Regions from separate parts of the Gottfriedia sp. OAE603 genome, predicted to be linked through region 3. Evidence: riboswitches for the same ligand, from Rfam matches in the RefSeq annotation. Region 3 holds a riboswitch; each other region holds the start of a gene.
What was found. A riboswitch is a leader RNA that binds a small molecule or an ion and turns the genes downstream of it on or off. The one in region 3 is predicted to bind S-adenosylmethionine.

Region 1 (5,251 bases), 780 kb from region 3:
CCAAGAGACACTGCTACTGCGACATTTTCTACTTTTTGTAAAAAACGAATTGTTTGATCAATTGTTTTTAAAGTAAATGACAATACCGCTCCCCCACCACTTGCTTGCTCAAAATGTATATCATGTCCTGGATGTTCTTTCAGACCTGGATAGTATACCTCTTCAACACATTCATTTGTTAATAACCAATTTGCTAATTTCTGTGCGGTTTGTTCATATACATCCATCCGAACTTTTAATGTTTTCAGACCTCTTAATGTTAACCAACAATCCTGTGGACCTAAAACAGCACCAAATGAATTTTGTATAGTGTATAAATCTCTTGCCAACTCTTCAGATTTAACAACCGCTAAACCACCAATTACATCGCTATGTCCTGCGATAAATTTCGTCGCACTATGAACGACGATATCAGCACCCAAATCTAAAGGTTTTTGGAAATAAGGTGACAGAAAACTATTATCAACAATTACAATTACATCATTTCTTTTCGCAATCTTAATTGCTTCCCTTAAATCAGTAATTTTCAGCAATGGGTTTGAAGGCGTTTCTAAATACAGTCCCTTTGTATTTGACTTGATTGCTGATTCAATTTCACTAATTTCTGATGCATCAACAAATGTAAATTCAATTCCAAATCGATTGAATACTTTAGTCGCTATACGAAACGTTCCTCCATAAACATCTTCACAAATAACAATATGATCTCCTGCTGAAAAAAGAGAGAGAACTGAGGAAATAGCTGCCATTCCTGATGAAAAAGCAAATCCTCTAACGCCGTTTTCTAATTGAGCAATCGTACTTTCTAAAGCTTCTCTCGTCGGATTTCCACTTCTTGCATAATCATATTTACCTATATTTTCAATATTGGGTTGATGGAAAGTTGATGCTTGATAAATCGGAATGCTTAAAGCACCTGTATAAGGGTCAACTTCATTACCATTATGAATTAATTTCGTACCAAATTTCATATTCATCACCCTAATGCATTCTCTAAATCGATTAGTAAATCATCTATATGTTCTATACCAACAGACAATCTTAATGTATGGTCATCTAGACCAAGTTTTCTTTTAAAATCCTCTGGCATTTCTGAATGAGTTTGTGTATGTGGGTAAGTAATCAGTGACTCTACCCCACCTAAACTTTCAGCAAATGTTATGACTTTTACACTGCTAAGCACTTTTTCTACAATACTTACATTTTTCACTTTAAACGAGATCATCGCGCCAAAGCCACTTGCTTGTTCTTTTATAATTGAATATCCTTTGTGATTTGGAAGTCCTACGTAAAATACGTCTGTTACATTTGGGTGATTTTCTAGAAACTCTGCAAGAGTAATCGCATTTCTTTGACAATATTCCATTCTTACATGTAATGTTTTAATTCCTCTTAAAATAAGCCATGAATCAAATGGAGCTAAAGTAGCGCCTGTTGATTTTTGATAAAAGCGAATTCTTTCATTTGTTTTCTCCGAGTTTGTCACTACAAATCCCGCTAAAGTATCATTATGACCACCTAAATATTTCGTACCACTATGAACAACGATATCTGCTCCTAATTCGATTGGTCTAAAGAAATACGGCGTTAAAAAAGTATTATCAACGATCACAACGATATTTCGTTCTTTGGCAATTTCAACAACTCGTTTTAAATCAGTAACTTTCATCATTGGATTTGAAGGTGTTTCAATAAAAATACCTCTTGTGTTTTCTTTAATAGTGTCTAGAATATTATCAATTTCCGTAGTATCAACAAAATTATGCTCAATCCCATACGGCGAATAAATTTCTTCAAATAATCGATATGTACCACCATATAAGTCATCAGAAACAATTACGTGATCGCCTTTTTTAAATAAACTAAGTACTGCAGTGACAGCAGCATTACCTGTAGAAAATGCTACTCCAAACTCTGCATTTTCTAATTTTGCTACTGTGTTTTCAACTTCTTCTCGAGTAGGGTTTTGTAAACGAGCATAATCATATCCGGTTGATTGGTGAAGTCCCTCATGTTTAAATGTTGCTGATTGATAAATTGGGTAACTTATTGCACCTGTTAATGGATCATATCCTTTACTACCATGTACTGCAACCGTCTCAATTGATTTTTGTTTCGATTTTGAAACCACATTCGTATTTGTCATATTGAAATCCTCCATTTATCAAACTGTCTAGTTCCAGACGTTAGCAGCTCGAGGGGTCATTAGCCAAAATCTCAGTAAAGGTTTTAAAACAACCTTTTTTGATCTTCATCTAATGTTTCTCGTTGCTGAGCGAACGCCTTCTACAATTCAAAACAAAAAACCACTTCCTAAAAAATAAGAAGTGGTTATGTCTCAAAATAAACATATCGTCCTTATCTTCCAGGTTTATACCTGCAGGATTTAGCACTTTCTAGTATAAAACTAGAGTTGCCGGGTTTCGTCGGGCCAGTCCCTCCACCGCTCTTGATAAGAATATTTAATTTTATAATTACAAGTATATTAATAAATCTGACAATTATCAATCATTATTTGAATTTTTTATTTTTTAATGCATTATTACCTACTTATTTCCATTCGTCAGGCATTAAATTTTGATAAAGCATACTTTGATATCGATCATCGATTAATAATAATGTACCTTCATCTTCTTCAGAACGTATGACACGTCCACCAGCTTGCATTACTTTATTCAGCCCAGGGAACACATATGAATAATAATAACCGTTTTTACCAACTTCATTAAAATGATCTCTTAAAATATTTCTTTCTAAACAAAGCTGTGGTAAGCCTACACCAACAACTACTACTCCATTTAATCGATCACCTTTTAAGTCGATTCCTTCTGAAAAGATTCCACCAAGTACAGCAAATCCTACAAGTGTTTCTGCATTATTTTGATCAAATTTAAGTAAAAAATCTTCTCGTTCCTCTTCAGTCATACTATTTTCTTGGATAATTATTTCGACTTCTCCATACTTCTCAGTAAACAATTCAACACTTTGGCTCAAATACTGATAAGATGGAAAAAAAACTAAATAATTGCCTTTTTTAGCGCTAATATTCTCATAAATAGATGATACTAATTGGTCTAATGTTTTTGAACGGTCATTAAATCTTGTTGAAATCGGATTTACATCAACCTTTAACTGTTCTTTTGAAAATGGTGAGTCTATTTTTATTGTATAATCACGTTCAATATCACCAAGCATATCTTGAAAATATTGAAGAGGTGTTAACGTTGCTGAAAAATAAATTGTAGAGTGAAATTTTTTGATCACATCATTTACAATTGTTGATGGATCAATGCAAAATAGTTTCATTTGAACTTCACTTTTAAACATTTCTAAATACGAAACATATTTTTCATCATAGTAACTAACAATCTTTACAAAATTTTGGGATTCAAAATATGTATCTAACAACAATTGCTTACGTTCAGGATCATCTTCATCTGGTAGACTTAATTCTGCAATCTCTACAAACTTCCTTATTAAATCAACAAATTCTTCATCTAAATTACCCCAGACTGGCATTTTTTGATCTTGCCATTTTTTTCGAAGATTAATGAAGGATTGATTGATAATACTCACACTCTCAACTAGTGATACATTTATTCCTTTATATTGCCTTTTTAATTCAAGAAACTTTGACTTATATAAACTTGAAGAATACATGTCTCTAGCGCGATCAACAAGATTATGCGCCTCATCTATTAATAAAACTGAATTTCGTTTATGTTCATCGAATAATCTTTTAAGTGATACTCTTGGATCAAATATATAATTCACATCACAAATAATCGCATCTGCTGTATTTGTTAAATCTAGTGAATATTCAAAAGGACAAACTGTATGTTTTCTTGCATATGCTTCTATCTTCTCTCGACTTAGCAATTTTTCATTAGATAAAATATCTAACACAGCTTCATTAATTCGATCATAATAGCCATTTGCAAACTCACAATAATCCTTGTCACAAATTGTTTCTTCTTTGAAACATATTTTATCTTTGGCTGTTAGTGTTGTACATGACATACATAAACCTTGTTTTGTCATCCGGCCAAATGCTTCTTCTGCAACTGTACGAGTGATTGTTTTAGACGTTAAATAAAATAACCGATTCGTTGTGGCATCACCAATTGCTTTCACTGCTGGAAAAATAGTAGAAACTGTTTTTCCAATTCCTGTCGGAGCGACAGCAAATAAATTATTTCCATCTTGTATCGATTGATAAACAGCTCCCGCTAACTTTCTTTGACCATTTCTAAAGGATGGAAATGGAAATCTCAATTCTTTTATAGAATCATTCCGTTTTTCGATGTGATCGTATTTCCATTTAGCAAATGGGTAATAAATTTTGAACACATTTTGAACGAACTCGTACAATTCTTGCTGAGAAAAGGCTAATAAAAACCTCTTTTTCACTTCAGTATGAATATTTACATACGTTAGCTGGATCGATATATATTCAAGATTTAATTCTTTACAAATAAGATAACCATAAACTTTTGCTTGTGCCCAATGAACGGGATAAGAGTTTTCATGATATAAACTTAGATCTTTTGCAGTTGATTTTATTTCTTCTATTATATATTTTTCATTTCTAAACAAGAGACCATCACATCGACCTTCTATTTGAAACGTTAAATCTTCATATTTAATTGTTCCAGAAGTCATTCTTTCCTTAAAATCTGACTCATTATATAAATTTTGAATTTTTTGATGTGCTTTTGTTCCATCTACTAATGAAACAGTATTTTGATACCCTATATCAATACTTCCGCTTTTATGAGCGTACTCAACTAGCGAACGTACAGATACTTTTATCATATTTTCCATTCTGAGTACACTCCTTTTTTATTATATTTTACCACAAACAGTGATCATATGTTCGCTTTATAAATAAAATCGAATGAAGGAATAATGTTTAATGTTTCAAATCCGAACATTAACAACCTTTTTAAAAAGTGGACTTTTAAAAATGAATAAGAAAAAGACTGCTAAATTTAGACAGTCTCTATCTTAAATTCTACTTATTTATCAAAGCTCTCATCGGTCTGTATTCTCTTATGTTTTTCATTAATTATTTTTTTGTTAAGTATTCTAACTTCGCCAACCATTAGCAATCTCATATCTTCAACTATATATTTGGCTAACTCTTCGTCAGAAATGTCATCTCCGTCAATATCAAGACGAAAATCCTGTCCTTGTAAGCCTCCACCATTAGTAAACTCGTTTTCAAAGTCAAATTGAACTCTTTTATCCA
Region 2 (5,251 bases), 820 kb from region 3:
GAAAACGTAAATCATAACAAACAAATCCAGCTACCTCTAAGCCATCGATGGTAAATAAACCATTGTCAGTTCCAGACTGTAAATAGTGGTGCTCGTTCATCAACTGGAACAAATGGACTTTGTCATATTCTTTCACCACATCACCTTGATTGTTTATCACGATTAATGTATTTGTCACGCCATGTTCACGCTCAATTGGAAATGAACCACTTATGATTGTCACTTGATTATTTCGAGCAATCGTTTGAAGTTCAGAAATAATAGATTCCTGTTGACCTGTATGCTTCGTAATTTCTTCTAAACAATATCCGGTCGTCCACAGTTCAGGCAACACAATTACTGTTGCATGTTGATTAATTGCCTCAATGATTTTGCCTTTCATCTTCATGAAATTAGTAATAGAATCCCCTAAAACAACGTCTGATTGTATACATGCAATCTTAATCAATTTATATTCACCCTATTCTAAATTTTATAGACATTTTTAAAATGAGCATATATGATGGTGAAAGTTATTGCAATATTCATTGTTTGAAATGTAAGTCTTGTAGTCATACAAATCAATGAACTATATTTTTTTGGAGTGATGAACTTGAAACCTAGTAAATTATTAGAAAATCTACCAAAGCAATTCTTTGCCTCTCTCGTTATGAAGGTAAATGAGTCTATTAAAAATGGTCATGATGTTATTAATCTTGGTCAAGGAAATCCAGACCAACCAACGCCAAATCATATTATAAAAGCTCTACAAAATTCAGTAGAAAATCCTATTACTCATAAATACTCTCCATTTCGAGGAATTAGCAGTTTAAAACAAGCAATCGTTGATTTTTATAAACGCGAGTATGATGTTGATCTAGATCCTGAGGAAGAAGTTGCCATTTTATTTGGTGGAAAAGCAGGTTTAGTTGAATTGCCATTATGTTTATGTGATGAAGGCGATACAATTTTAGTTCCAGATCCAGGATATCCTGACTATTTATCAGGAATTGCCCTTTCAAAAACAGTACCATATACTTTACCGTTGATTGAGGAAAATCATTTCTTACCAGACTATCAAAAGATTCCTCAAGAAGTTTTAGAAGCTAGTAAAATATTATTTATAAATTATCCTAATAATCCTACTGGTGCAGTTGCTACATCAGAATTTTTTGAAGAAACGGTTCAATTAGCAAAAAATAATCAAATAACAGTTTGCCATGATTTCGCTTATGGAGCCTTTGGATTTGATGGTAAAAAGCCAATCAGTTTTTTACAAACTCCTGATTCAAAGGAGTGTGGTATTGAAATTTACACACTTTCTAAAACTTATAATATGGCAGGTTGGCGAGTTGGTTTTGCCGTTGGAAATAAAGAAGTGGTTTCAGCGATTAATTTATTGCAAGACCATCTTTATGTTAGTTTATTTCCTGCAATTCAAGAAGCAGCCGCTGCTGCATTAACTGAATCACAGGATAGTGTGAAAGAATTATTATCGCTTTACGAAGAAAGAAGAAATATTTTCATCAATGGTTGCCGAGAAATCGGATGGAATGTAACTGCCCCTGCTGGTTCATTTTTCGCTTGGCTTAAAGTACCAAATGGATTTACATCATCCGAATTTGCAGATCTATTACTAGAAAAGGCTCATATTGCTGTTGCGCCTGGTAATGGTTTCGGTGAATTTGGAGAAGGCTACGTTAGAGTTGGTCTGTTGACTGACACTAGTAGATTAGAAGAAGCCATTTCACGTTTAAAAAATCTTGAGATATTTTTAAACAATTAATGTTTGACAATTCCAATTGTTCGTGAAATAATGCGATTATGTTAAAAATTCAAAATTAAATATTTACTTTATTCAGAGTAGGTGGAGGGACCGAGCCCGATGAAACCCGGCAACCGGCTATATTGCATAGCACGGTGCTAATTCTCGCAGCATTTTGCTGACAGATAAGGTGTAGGTATACCTCTCCTTGTGAGAGGTTTTTTGTTTTTTATTCACTAATTACCCGAGGAGGTCATGAAATGAGTGGTGTAATTGCAACGTACCAGGTTTATGACAAAAATCATCATTTAGAAAAAAAAGCAGAGTCCATAGCACTTGGATTGACAGTTGGTTCTTGGACATCTTTGCCTCAAAATGATCAAATTCAATTACAAAAACATAAAGGTAAGGTACTTTCAATTCGTGAAGTCGAATGTGAAGACAATATTACCGAATACTTTGGTCATAGACCAACAAAAGGCTTTATAGAAATCTATTATCCTAGTTTAAATTTTTCATTGGATATTCCAGCAATCTTAACTACTGTTTTTGGAAAATTATCACTTGATGGAGAAATTAAATTAGTAGACTTGAATTTTACTGATGATATTTTAAAGCAATTCCCAGGACCAAAATTTGGGATCAGTGGGATCAGAGAAAAAATTGATGTGTATGATCGTCCGTTATTGATGAGTATTTTCAAATCAGTGATCGGTAGAGATATACAATACATTTCAGAGGAATTAAAAAAACAAGCATTAGGTGGAGTAGATCTAATTAAAGACGATGAAATTTTATTTGATACAGTGACTTCATTAACAGAACGAGTTACGCAAGGTAAAAAAGTCTTACAGCAAGTGTATGAAAAAACTGGTCATAAAACCTTATATGCGGTTAATTTAACTGGTCGTACATACGAATTAAAAGAAAAAGCAAAACAAGCTGCAGAAGCTGGTGCTGATGTATTCTTATTAAATGTTTTCTCATATGGAATTGATGTTCTTCAAAGTTTAGCCGAGGATCCATCAATTCAAATACCGATCATGGCACATCCTGCTGTATCGGGAGCGTTTAGTGCTTCCCCTATTTACGGGATTGATGCAGGTTTATTATTAGGGAAATTATTACGTGTTGCTGGAGCAGACTTTAGCTTATTCCCTTCTCCTTACGGGTCTGTTGCTTTACAAAAAGAAACTGTATTAAAAATTGCAGAAAATCTTACGGTACAAAATGGGTTAAAAGAAACATTCCCGGTTCCATCCGCTGGTATTCATCCAGGTTTAGTTCCAAGTTTAATTCAAGATTTCGGAATTGACCAAGTTATAAATGCAGGCGGTGGAATTCATGGGCATCCAGATGGTCCGATTGGCGGAGGGAATGCATTTAGAGAAGCTATTACCGCAACACTTTCTGGAATTAAATTAAATGAATATGCACTTCCAGACACTTCACTTCAAAAGGCTTTGCAACTATGGGGGTAAAAGAATGGCAATAAAAATATTTTGTGACTTTGATGGAACAATCACTGAAGGCGATAACATCGTAACTTTAATTAAGCAATTCGCTTCACCATCAGCAAAAGTCTTAACATCAGATGTTTTAAGCGGAAAAATATCGATTCGTGAAGGCGTAGAAAAAATGTTTTCTACAATCCCTTCATCAAAAAAAGAAGAAATGACTAAGTTTGTTACAGAAAGTACGAAGATTAGAGAGGGTTTTCAAGATTTCATTCAATTTGTGAAACAAAGCGATTATGATTTAAAGGTTGTAAGTGGGGGTTTAGACTTTTTTGTTCATCCCATTTTAGCTGACTACCTCCCCTCTTCGGATGTGTTATGTAATCGAACTGATTTTTCGGGCGAAAACGTGATCATCCATTGGGATCATTCTTGTGATACGCATTGTTCAAATGATTGTGGTATGTGTAAGCCCTCAGTTATGAGAAAGTTTAGTAGTTCAGATGATTTCATTATTGTAATTGGTGATTCCATTACCGATTTACAAATTGCTAAAGAGGCGAACTTAATTTTTGCAAGAGACTTCTTAATAGAAAAATGTGAGGAATTAAGTCTACCTTATATTCCCTTTACAAATTTTCATGATATTCAAACGGCGTTACACAAGGAGGTTTTAGTTTGAAGGAATTTTTCAAACGTTACGATGAAATTCGTGATATAAAACAAACTCTTGCAAAAAGAGACTGGTTTTTAGGTACGAGTGGTAATTTATCAATCAAGGTAAATGATGCACCTTTAAATTTCTTAGTCACGACAAGCGGAAAAGATAAAACAAAACATATGTATGATGACTTTTTACTTTTAAACGAATTTGATCAATCCATTTGGGATGAAACGAAAAAACCATCTGCAGAAAGCATTTTGCATCGATTAATCTATTTGCACACTAATGCGACTTGTGTTTTACATGTTCATACAATCGCAAACAATCTGATCACAAAGGATTTTCCTGCGCAAAAAGAATTATCATTTTCAGGAATTGAAATTATCAAGGCTTTAGGTTTATGGGAGGAAGATGAGGAAATAACGATTCCGATTATCAAAAACCATGCTCATATCCCTACTTTAGCAGAGGAATTTCTACCTCATATTAAAAATGATCATGGAGCTGTTCTCATCCATAATCATGGAATTACAGTTTGGGGTACTTCAGCTTTTGAAGCAAAAAAACACTTAGAGGCTTATGAATTTTTATTTCAATATGCATTACAAGGAAGTTTAAATAATCTTTTGATAAAAAATTGAATCTAATGGAGGAATAAAAAATGGCAAATATTTGGGTAGAGAAAAAGGATTTTCACATTACAAATGATGTTGAGGTTACGTCTTATTTAGAAGAACAAGGTGTTATTTATGAAAACTGGAATATTGAACAATTAGATCCATCTTTAAGAGAAAAATTCATTCTTTCTGATGAAGAAAAAATCTTCAATTCTTGCAACTTTTAAAACTGAAATTGATCGTATTTCAACTCGTCGCGGCTATTTAGCAAGTGATATCATTTCACTTTCAGATGCAACTCCAAACTTGGATGAGTTGTTAAAGAATTTCAATCGTGAGCATCACCATACTGACGATGAAGTGCGCTTTATTGTAAGTGGTCATGGTACTTTTATCATTGAAGGTAACGAAGGGTTCTTCCATGTTAACCTAAACCCTGGTGACTTAATTTCAGTACCACCAAATGTACGCCATTACTTCACGCTAGCTGAAGATCGCAAAGTTGTAGCAGTTAGACTGTTTGTTACTACTGAAGGATGGGTACCAATTTATGAAGAGCAAGTAACACAAGGCTAATAAAAAAATTGTACGTTAAAATTCGGGAAAAGGTTTAAGGTCGAAATGATCTTGAACTTATTCCCTTTTTTATTTTTCCACTTCTTTTCGAACTCTTTTAATAAGCACTTTCTTTTCTCTATTCACATGCCCTCTTTGTATTTTTTCAATTTTTTTGAAGAAAATAAGCTTACTCCTATATCTTTCAGGACAA
Region 3 (5,251 bases):
CTCGAATGATACATTTCCAACTGCAATGCATATAGCAGCTATCATTGAATTAAATAAACAATTACTTCCTGCTTTAAATGAACTGAAAAATACTTTTTTGCAAAAGGCAGATCAATATCAGCATATTATTAAAATAGGTCGAACGCATTTACAAGATGCAACGCCTTTAACTTTAGGGCAAGAAATTAGTGGATGGCATCGTATGCTTGAGAAAAATGAGCAAATGATATTGGGCAGTATGAAATTTATGAACGAACTTGCTATTGGTGGAACTGCGGTAGGAACTGGCCTAAATGCACATCCCATGTTTGGTGAGCTGGTTGCAAAAGAAATTAGTTTGTTTACTGGATATGAATTTACATCAGCAAAGAATAAATTTCATGCATTAACAAGCCATGATGAAATGGTCTATACTCATGGTGCGCTCAAAGCACTGGCTACTGATCTAATGAAAATTGCGAATGATGTAAGGTGGATGGCGAGTGGACCAAGAAGTGGAATTGGTGAAATAATGATCCCTTCAAATGAGCCAGGAAGTTCAATCATGCCAGGTAAAGTAAATCCAACACAATCTGAAGCAATGACTATGGTCGTAACTCAAATCGTAGGAAATGATATGACGATCGCATTTGCTGCGAGTCAAGGAAACTTCGAATTGAATGTGTTTAAACCAGTTATTATTTATAATTTTCTTCAGTCGATTAGACTGCTAGCAGATGTGATGAACTCATTTAACGAGCATTGTGCGAACGGGTTAGAAGCAAATATAGAAGTCATAAAAAGTCATTTAAATAATTCACTTATGCTAGTAACTGCACTAAATCCTCACATCGGCTATGAAAAAGCAGCTAGTATTGCCAAATTAGCTTATGAAGAAGGTACGACCCTAAAAGAAGCAGCCTTAAAAACAGGATTTCTTACAGAAGAGGATTTTGACCGGATTGTTAAACCAGAAAAAATGACTAAACCAAAAGAATAAGTTACTTAGACTTTATGGAAATGAAAAGACTTGTAGTAGATAATAAATCTTTAAAATACAGCGTTATAAATAACTGAAAAATCTAACATTTATAAAATGGGTTGACTCAATTTTTTAAATCGGTTAATCTTGGTTCAATCAGTCGGAAATTATATAAATACATAAAAATAATCTTATCCAGAGAGGTGGAGGGAATTGGCCCTATGATACCTCAGCAACAGGTTCTTTTGAACACTGTGCTAATTCCATCAGGTAATACCTGAAAGATAAGAAGAGATGATATTTAATCTAGTCCTCTTCTATCTTAGAAGAGGATTTTTTTTATTAAGTGTTTTAGAGATGTAATGCTTGCATAATAAAATAAATAATATTTTATCCAAAAGAGGTGCAGGGACTGGCCCAAGGATACCTCGGCAACGGGTTCTTTATCATACCTTGCCAATTCCAGGGGATATCCCTTATTGAGAGGGTTTTTAATATGTTGTTTAAAGGAGGCAGATGGATTTTTATAATAATAATACCAAGTATTCTTATAAGAAAAGTAAAGTTTTGTAAAGAGAATAGATAAAAATATTTGTGTTGTAAGGAGGATTTAAATTGGAAAATATGTTAAGAAAATTGGTTGAAACTCGAAAGAATGATCTAATCAACAAGTTGATCAAAGTTGGAGTTTATAAAATAGAATCATCTCATTTATTTGAAATTACGCTATCAGAGTTAGAAGAAGAATATACTCGAGTAATGAATGAAAAAAAGCACAATAGAGTTCATTAATTATATGGCTCTGTTCATACAGTTGAAATAAGATTTCTAGAGAACGCCCCATCAAGCCGGCGTGTCTTCTAGCAGAGTTTTTAGGATCGTCTAAAAAAATGTAAGTTTTTATTTGAATAGGAATTAGTGCGACATTAACCAAAAAAATATGAATAAAATAACGGTATTAAATGTTATATCAATGATATGAAAATATGTTTGGGATGTGATGAAAATGAATATCGAAAATATTGAAGCGTTTATTTACGTGATTCACTATGGGAGTTTTAATAAAGCAGCAGATTCTTTATTTTTATCACAGCCAACTGTTACTGCTAGAATTCAATCATTAGAAAGAGAATTAAACTGCAAGCTTTTTCATCGAACTGGAAAACAAGTGATGATCACAGAAGAGGGAAAACGTTTTTTACCTTATGCACAACAAGTCGTGCAAATTTATGAAAAGGGTAAGATGCATATAAATCAAAAAAAATCGCAAACAAATGAATTAAAGATAGGGTGTACAGTTTCTGTTTCAAACTATGTCATTTCCGAGATTATTCCTAAACTCTCAGTCATGAATGATGAGGTACATTATAAAATGATTACGGGTAGTACAGATGAATTGGTGAAGAAGACATTAAATAATGAAATTGATATTGCATTTGTAAGGAAGATTAGTCATCCTAGTTTACAATCTATTAAATTATTTGAGGATCCTATTACTTTATATGTTTATGAGGACCATCCTTTTATTTCTAAACAATCTATCAGCATCCAAGACATTGCTAAGGAGAATCTTATTTTCTTTGAGTGTGGTTCTTTAGATTGGCTTAGAATTCATCGTTTGTTTGAAAATCTAGAATCCCCACCTAATATAAAAATACATACAGATAGTTCAGAAATGGCCAAAAAGCTAATACTAGAGAAATTTGGAATTGCCTTCTTGCCTAGTATTAGTGTTAAGAAGGAAGTGAAAGACGGGTTATTATACCCTATCCATATTGAAGAAACGAAGGGGATTTATTTACAGACTAATATCTTTTGTAATCGAGGAGAGTATTCCGAATTAGTAAATGAAATAGTTAAATTAAGTAAAGAGTTGGTAAAATAGCCAACTCTTTTTTTGATTATTCTCATATAGATCAAGCAAATTTTTTTAAAGATAGTAAAAAATTACATAGGCTAATTCAAATATTCAATAATTGTATAGAAAAGTTCTATTAGAAATTAGATTGACGAAATTTTCAGTCAATGATAAAGTTGGTAACAATTAATTCCTAGTTAACCAATAAGAAATATAGGTATTAACTGATTTTCATAGAGGAGGTAGATACTTTGAAGGATATTGTTATTATTTCATCAAGTTCATCAACAAAATCCAGATTAAACGGCATCGTTCAATATGTACAGAGGAAATGGGAATATGAGGGATTGAATGTATGCCAAGTTAACATAAGGGAGTTACCAGCAGAGTCTTTAATAAATAGTGACTTTCTAGATGCAGAAATAAAAGAAGCACTAAATAAAATCGAAAATTCCATTGGAATCGTGATTGCTGGTCCCGTTTATAAAGCATCATATTCCGGTGTATTAAAAACATTTTTAGATTTGATACCTCAAAATGGATTAAAAAACAAAGTCATTTTACCTGTATTTATTGGTGGTACGATCGCTCATTTATTGAGCCTAGAGTATGCACTAAAGCCAGTTCTCTCAGTTCTTGGAGGAAAACATTTTGTAACAGGTGTTTATGCGATTGATGATTGGATAAAAAGAGAAGACAATAATGAGTTTATTTTATCAGATGAATTAACAGAAAGGTTGAACATAGCCATGGAAGAATTTTCAGAAGAGTTAATTTGGCAAGCGCTAAGACCACAAGGAACAAAACTTTAAAAAAATGAGAAATGAGGAAATGAAGATGAAGAAATTTGCGATTACATTTGCAATACTAATTGTTTTAGTCCTAATTATTGCTGGGGTGCTAAGAAATAATAAAGACAAAGAAAGTGCAGAGGCCTCAGGTACAAAAGCTAAAGTACAAAATATTGTTGTTGGTACGGGTACACAATTTCCAAATGTATGCTTTATCGACAAAGATGGAAATTTAACTGGTTTTGACGTTGAACTAGTTAAGGAAATAGATAAAAGATTACCAGAATACAAGTTTGATTTAAAAACATACGAATTCGCAAGCTTATTATTAAGTTTAGAAACAAAGAAAATTGATTTTGTTGCTCATGAAATTGAAAAAAACCCAGAGAGAGAAAAGAAGTACTTATTTAACAAAGTAAGCTATGCACACTGGAGAAATAAAATTGTTGTAGCAAAAGATAATGATTCGATTCAATCAATAGATGATTTAAAAGGTAAAAAAGTATTAACAACTGCTACAAGTGCAGAAGCACAAATTCTAGAAAACTATAATAAAGAACATAATAACGCGATTAAGATTGTTTATCAAAATGGTGGAGCAAATGATACTGTTCAACAAATTACCTCTGGACGTGTGGATGCAACAGTTGCAGCCGATTTTGTTCTATCACTAACAGATCCAACAGGTGAATTAAAAACTGTAGGACCGGCTTTAACAGAGGCAGATGTATTATTTGCATTTAGAAAGAATGACGCAAAAGATCAAAAATTGGCAAATTCTATAGATGAAGCATTAGTTGAAATTAAAGCTGATGGAACACTAGCAAACTTAAGTAAAAAGTGGTTGGGAGCAGATTTCACTTCAGATAACTAAAGATAAATCTAAAGGGTGAGAAGAAATGGGTGCTGAGTTTAAAGTTGGTTTAATCTTCGAATACTTTTTGAAATTATTACCATTTATAAAGATATCTTTGATTATTGTAGGGAGTTCAATTTTAGTAGGTTTAGGCGTTGGATTGCTCGTCGCTCTACCTAGAATGTATAAGGTACCTATATTTCAAAGATTATCACAGTTGTATGTTTCATTTTTTAGAGGGACCCCAATCTTAATTCAATTATTTTTGATTTACTATGGAGTACCTGAAATATTAAAGCTATTAAATGTAGATGTTAGTCGATTCGATGTTTTATATTTTGTCATTTTAACATATGGGTTACACAGTGCAGCTTTTATATCTGAAGGTATTCGAGCTTCAGTTAGTGCGGTCGATCGTGGTCAAATTGAAGCAGCATATTCAGTTGGAATGAATGGTTACGAGGCATTTAAGCGCATTATTGCGCCGCAGGCATTCGCTATATGGATTCCGATTTTAGGGAACTTAATAATAGGAACATTAAAAGACACGTCGCTCGCATTTACTTTAGGTGTGATGGAATTAACTGGTCAATCACAAACATTAGGATTATTAAATCGTCATTTTATCGAATCCTATCTTGCTTTAGCATTGGTTTACTTTATATTAAGTGTTTTTCTTGAAAAAGGATTTATCTTATTAGAAAGACGATTTATAAAATATGAAAAAACAAGAGTGGAAAAGTCAGGAAACGCCTTTAAAATTCGTAATTTATTCGGAAAATTGA

Region 1: another riboswitch for S-adenosylmethionine. It lies ahead of ABID96_RS08005 (trans-sulfuration enzyme family protein); the one in region 3 lies ahead of ABID96_RS04150 (Fur-regulated basic protein FbpA).
Region 2: another riboswitch for S-adenosylmethionine. It lies ahead of mtnW (2,3-diketo-5-methylthiopentyl-1-phosphate enolase); the one in region 3 lies ahead of ABID96_RS04150 (Fur-regulated basic protein FbpA).

What each region holds. Positions count from the first base shown of each region.
Region 1 covers NZ_JBEUNN010000001.1:1,623,053-1,628,303, reverse strand. The annotation lists gene ABID96_RS08010 (trans-sulfuration enzyme family protein) at 1-971, opposite strand, end outside; gene ABID96_RS08005 (trans-sulfuration enzyme family protein) at 977-2,146, opposite strand; SAM riboswitch class I at 2,356-2,459, opposite strand; gene ABID96_RS08000 (ATP-dependent DNA helicase) at 2,551-4,824, opposite strand; gene ABID96_RS07995 (cyclase) at 5,019-5,251, opposite strand, start outside.
Region 2 covers NZ_JBEUNN010000001.1:1,661,449-1,666,699, reverse strand. The annotation lists gene ABID96_RS08215 (carbon-nitrogen family hydrolase) at 1-445, opposite strand, end outside; gene ABID96_RS08210 (aminotransferase class I/II-fold pyridoxal phosphate-dependent enzyme) at 584-1,765, shown strand; SAM riboswitch class I at 1,831-1,936, shown strand; gene mtnW (2,3-diketo-5-methylthiopentyl-1-phosphate enolase) at 2,005-3,225, shown strand; gene ABID96_RS08200 (2-hydroxy-3-keto-5-methylthiopentenyl-1-phosphate phosphatase) at 3,230-3,883, shown strand; gene ABID96_RS08195 (methylthioribulose 1-phosphate dehydratase) at 3,880-4,506, shown strand; partial or broken gene ABID96_RS08190 (cupin domain-containing protein) at 4,527-5,058, shown strand.
Region 3 covers NZ_JBEUNN010000001.1:841,616-846,866, forward strand. The annotation lists gene fumC (class II fumarate hydratase) at 1-979, shown strand, start outside; SAM riboswitch class I at 1,150-1,252, shown strand; SAM riboswitch class I at 1,349-1,450, shown strand; gene ABID96_RS04150 (Fur-regulated basic protein FbpA) at 1,586-1,753, shown strand; gene ABID96_RS04155 (LysR family transcriptional regulator) at 1,968-2,846, shown strand; gene ssuE (NADPH-dependent FMN reductase) at 3,071-3,631, shown strand; gene ABID96_RS04165 (transporter substrate-binding domain-containing protein) at 3,657-4,484, shown strand; gene ABID96_RS04170 (amino acid ABC transporter permease) at 4,510-5,251, shown strand, end outside.